DNA from 2 places in the Streptomyces sp. NPDC060000 genome. Region 2 is predicted to be linked to the other one. Evidence: riboswitches for the same ligand, from Rfam matches in the RefSeq annotation. Region 2 holds a riboswitch; the other holds the start of a gene.
The links. A riboswitch is a leader RNA that binds a small molecule or an ion and turns the genes downstream of it on or off. The one in region 2 is predicted to bind glycine.

Region 1: linked by a shared signal. The riboswitch ahead of gcvT (glycine cleavage system aminomethyltransferase GcvT) and the one ahead of gcvP (aminomethyl-transferring glycine dehydrogenase) in region 2 are both predicted to bind glycine.

Annotation. Positions count from the first base shown of each region.
Region 1 covers NZ_JBHWUU010000038.1:74,641-77,024, forward strand. Annotated here, with positions in the region: gene ACFWBB_RS21085 (AAA family ATPase) at 242-931, opposite strand; glycine riboswitch at 1,102-1,201, shown strand; gene gcvT (glycine cleavage system aminomethyltransferase GcvT) at 1,401-2,384, shown strand, end outside.
Region 2 covers NZ_JBHWUU010000076.1:36,351-38,734, forward strand. Annotated here, with positions in the region: gene gcvP (aminomethyl-transferring glycine dehydrogenase) at 1-801, opposite strand, end outside; glycine riboswitch at 985-1,080, opposite strand; gene ACFWBB_RS32755 (PRC-barrel domain-containing protein) at 1,193-1,564, shown strand; gene ACFWBB_RS32760 (nucleotidyltransferase domain-containing protein) at 1,672-2,133, opposite strand; gene ACFWBB_RS32765 (DNA polymerase IV) at 2,142-2,384, opposite strand, start outside.

The DNA of each region.
Region 1 (2,384 bases), on a different contig from region 2:
CGGCCCGTGCTCCGGTCGGCACCTGAACCCGGTCAGCCTGTGCCGATCAGCCCGTGAACCCGATCGGCCGTGCTTCCGGTCAGCCCCTGAACCCGGTCAGCCTGTGCCGATCAGCCCGTGAACCCGGTCGGCCCGTGCTTCCGGTCAGCCCCTGAACCCGGTCAGCCTGTGCCGATCAGCCCGTGAACCCGATCGGCCGTGCTTCCGATCAGCCCCTGAACCCGATCGGCCGTGCTTCCGGTCAGCCCGTGAACCCGATGCGGCGCAGCGCGTCGGCCGCCTCGCGGTCCAGCAGCACCGCCGAGCCGCAGCCCGCGGGCAGTCGGCCCTTCTCCACAGAGCTCACCAGCCGGGCGGCGGCATGGCGGTGGCGCAGGAACGCGTACCGGGAGACGCCCCGGCCGCGCTCACGCTGCCCCTCGAGCGCCGTGTCCGCGCCGACGTCCAGCAGCAGCAGGTGGAGGGTTCCGCCGCGGCGGCGGGCCTCGCGGGCCAGCCAGTCACGGACCCAGACCTGCGTACCGCAGTCGTGCACGACGACGCCCTCCCCGGCGCGCAGGGCACGGCGCAGCCCGGCGTAGTGGGCGAGACGGACGAGGGGGCGGTAGAGGCCGTAGGGCAGGAAGCGGGGGGCGCGGGCGTCCCAGCGGTCCCGGGTGTCCTGTGAGTCGACGCGCAGGCCCCGGACCGCCCGCCGCATGAGCGTGGACTTGCCGCTGCCGGGCAGACCGGTGACCACAACCAGGTCACGGGGGCCGAAGAGCAGGCCGTGCGGGCTGCGGCCGGCCCGCTCGCGCAGGTCGCGGACGACGGGCGCCTGCTGCGGGCCGCACGCCTCCCGGGTCGGGGCGCCGGGCTGCGCGGGCAGCGCGATCCCCGAGCCGGTCGCGAATACCGTGGACCTCGCCGTGGTCGTCCTGTTCACCGTGATCGTCCTCCCCTGGGGTCAGATGTCCTCATCCCCGTCAAGCGTAAAGAGAAGGTAATGCGCGGCGCCCGGCGATTTCGTGCGCGTACCGCCACAGACCGGTTACAGATGCGGCCTGCCGGGATCGGGGCGAGCCGTGCAATGATGGCCGCGCCAACTGCATACCGGCCGTTTGAATCCGCGCGGGAGAGTCCTCAGCAGCAGTTTCGCTGGGGCGCCGAAGGAGCAAGTCCCTCCCTTGAATCTCTCAGGCCCCGTTACCGCGCGGGCGAGGCACATCTGAAAAGCGGGCCGCTGTCTCCAGTGGCTCCACCCAAGGTGCAAGTCATGGGCGGTCCCCTCGCGGGCCTTCATGGCGAACCTCTCAGGTTCCGATGACAGATGGGGAGGAACGACCTCGCCTTCCCCCATGCCCGCGTGCCCCGCTTCGCTCGCACGGGGGGATTCCGTCGCCTTGGGAGACGAACGCCCGATGAGCAGTACCGAACCCGGATCCGTCCAGCACGCCGAGCCGCGCCACACCGCCCTCGACGCCGTGCATCGTGCGCTCGGCGCGACGATGACCGACTTCGCCGGCTGGGACATGCCCCTGCGCTACGGCTCGGAGCGCGACGAGCACCAGGCCGTCCGCACCCGGGCCGGGCTCTTCGACCTCTCGCACATGGGCGAGATCACCGTCACCGGCCCGCAGGCCGCCGCCCTCCTCGACTTCGCCCTGGTGGGCAACATCGGGGCGGTCAAGGCCGGCCGCGCCCGCTACACCATGATCTGCCGGGCGGACGGCGGCATCCTGGACGACCTGATCGTCTACCGGCTCGCCGAGTCCGAGTTCATGGTGGTCGCCAACGCCTCCAACGCGCAGGTCGTGCTGGACGCGCTCGTGGAGCGGTCCGCCGGGTTCGACGCCGAGGTCCGCGACGACCGCGACGCCTGTGCGCTGATCGCCGTGCAGGGCCCCGAGTCCCCCGGCATCCTCGCGGCCGTCACCGACGCCGACCTCGACGGCCTGAAGTACTACGCGGGCCTGCCCGGCACCGTCGCCGGCGTTCCGGCGCTCATCGCGCGCACCGGCTACACCGGCGAGGACGGCTTCGAGCTGTTCGTGCGGCCGGAGCACGCCGTCGAGCTGTGGCAGGCGCTGACGAAGGCCGGCGAGGGCGCCGGCCTGGTCCCCTGCGGTCTGTCCTGCCGGGACACGCTGCGCCTGGAGGCGGGCATGCCGCTGTACGGGCACGAGCTGAGCACCTCCCTCACCCCCTTCGACGCGGGGCTCGGCCGGGTGGTGAAGTTCGACAAGGACGGCGACTTCGTCGGGCGTACGGCGCTGGAGACGGCCGCGGAGCGTGCCGCCGCGCAGCCCCCGCGGGTCCTCGTCGGCCTGGTCGCCGAGGGCCGCCGGGTCCCGCGTGCCGGGTACGCGGTCGTCGCCGGCGGCGAGGTGATCGGCGAGGTCACC
Region 2 (2,384 bases):
CAGCTCGCCCGGCGACTTCAGCAGCGTCAGCGCGAGCAGATCCGCGGCCACGGTGACGAGCGCGCCGAGCCCGTGCGCCTGCTTGATGATCGCTTCGAGGTCGCGTACGGCACCGGAGGCACCGGGGTACTGGACGAGCACGCCGTTGATCTCCCGCGCGGCGATCTCCGCCGGAATGCCGTCGCTCAGGTCGGCGACGACGATCTCCACGCCCGTCGGCTCGGCGCGGGTCTCGATCACGGCGATGGTCTGCGGCAGCGCGTCCGCGTCGATGAGGAAGAGGCCCTTCTTGTTCTTCCCCATGCGCCGGGACAGCGCCATCGCCTCGGCGGCGGCCGTGCCCTCGTCGAGCAGCGACGCACCGGAGGTCGGCAGCCCGGTGAGGTCGGCGACCATGGTCTGGAAGTTCAGCAGCGCCTCGAGCCGGCCCTGGGAGATCTCCGGCTGGTACGGCGTGTAGGCCGTGTACCAGGCGGGGTTCTCCATGACGTTGCGCAGGATGACGGGCGGCGTGAAGGTCCCGTGATAGCCGAGGCCGATCATCGAGTCGAGAACCTGGTTGCGGTCGGCCAGCGAGCGCAGCTCGGCCAGCACCTCGGCCTCGGTCCGCGCGCCCGGCAGGTCCAGCGCGTCGGCGTTCTTGATGACATCCGGGACCGCGGCGGCGGTCAGCTCGTCGAGCGAGCCGTAGCCGACCTGCGCGAGCATCTTGGCCTGTGCCTCATGGTCGGGCCCGATGTGGCGTTGTTCGAAGGGAATTCCCTGCTCGAGCTCTGCGAGCGGAATGCGATGGGCGGTCATTACGGAGGCCTCCTGGTCTGACACGACCTGCGAGGGTCACCACGGCGGGTACCCGGACGGCCTCCCCCTCTGTCATCTCAACCTGAGAGCTTCACCGGCCGCCCGAGAGCGCCCGGCTTTCACCGTCGGTGAGAGCGGAAGCCGTCGACGCCGTCGGCGACCCGCCCTGCTTTCCAGAGTGACCTCGACCGCGCGGTACGTGAGCCTGAGAGATTCCGGGGAGGATTTGCTCCTTCGGCGCCTCCGATGGTGTCCGGAGGACTCTCCCGCGCGGTGTCAGCAGCCGTTGTCAGACTACCAGCGAGGTCATGGAGGCTCGCTCGAGTGGCCGCCCGTCCCAATGTGCTCTTTTGTAGTGCTTACGGATGAGTTGCGACCAAGTGGAGGGCCCGTGCAGACGGACATCGATCCGCGCAACCTGATCGGCCGCAAGGCGTTCGACCGCAACGGCACCAAGATCGGCACGATCGACGAGGTCTACCTCGACGACGCTACCGGCGCACCGGAGTGGGCTGCCATACGTACCGGTCTGTTCTCCCGCGACGCCTTCGTCCCTCTGGAGCCCAGCCGATTGGTGGAGGGCACCCTGCACATCCCCTTCGACCGGTCCCTGATCAAGGACGCTCCCGACTTCGGCGTCGGCCGCCACCTCTCCCCGGAACAGGAACTCCAGCTCTACCACCACTACGGCCTGGACGTGGGCGCCCCTCCACCACTCCCCGACCACGACTTCGGCCGCCTGGCGGGCACCGACGAGAGCTGAGCTTCCCGGGCACAGCCCCTCAGGCACAGGTCCACAGGCACAGGTCCACAGGTCCTGACACTGGTCTCCTGGCACGGAGCCTCCGGCACAGGCCCTGAGACTGAGACTCAGGCACAGGCCCGTATCAGCGCGCCGAGAATCCCGGCCGGGTCGTACAGCGGCCGGGCGCCGTCCGTGACGACTCTGCGGGTGCCGTCGTCGACGGGATCGATCCGTGCCCAGCGGACGGAAGCGACGCCCACCTCGACCTCCAGACCGGACACGGTGACATACCGCCACTCGGTGAGGGGCCCCCATTCCTGGACCCGGACCACCTCACCCAGGGCCGGCTCGCGCGTCCACCCGTCGTCCTCGGCGTACCGGGCAGGGGCCGTCGACAACACCACGAGGTCCACGTCCGAGTCGGGACGCGCGGCCCCACGCGCACAGGACCCGACGAGAAGCAGCCCCACCACATCGCTCCGGTTCGCGGCCCACCGGGTGACGCGGTCCACCACCCGCCGCATCTCGGCTTCACGCGCCGACGACACCCCGGCCGGGTCCGTGAACCGACCTCCGTGCAGATTCATGCGGTTCCTCATCCGTCACCGGCGCCACCCCGCGGGACACCGCCACCACTCCGACTCACCCCACACTTTCGAACATCTTCACTCTGTGTAACAGATCCGCCTCGCAGAGAGTTCCCGAACTCCACCATCGGTAATTCCCCCTCCGCATCCGACGGCCCGGACGCCTCTCCCGACGCCTCCCCGCCCTCGGCATCAGGCCTTCGTCGCACCAACGGCAGGGGATCCGCAGGCTGGAGTCCCGGATCGTCTGT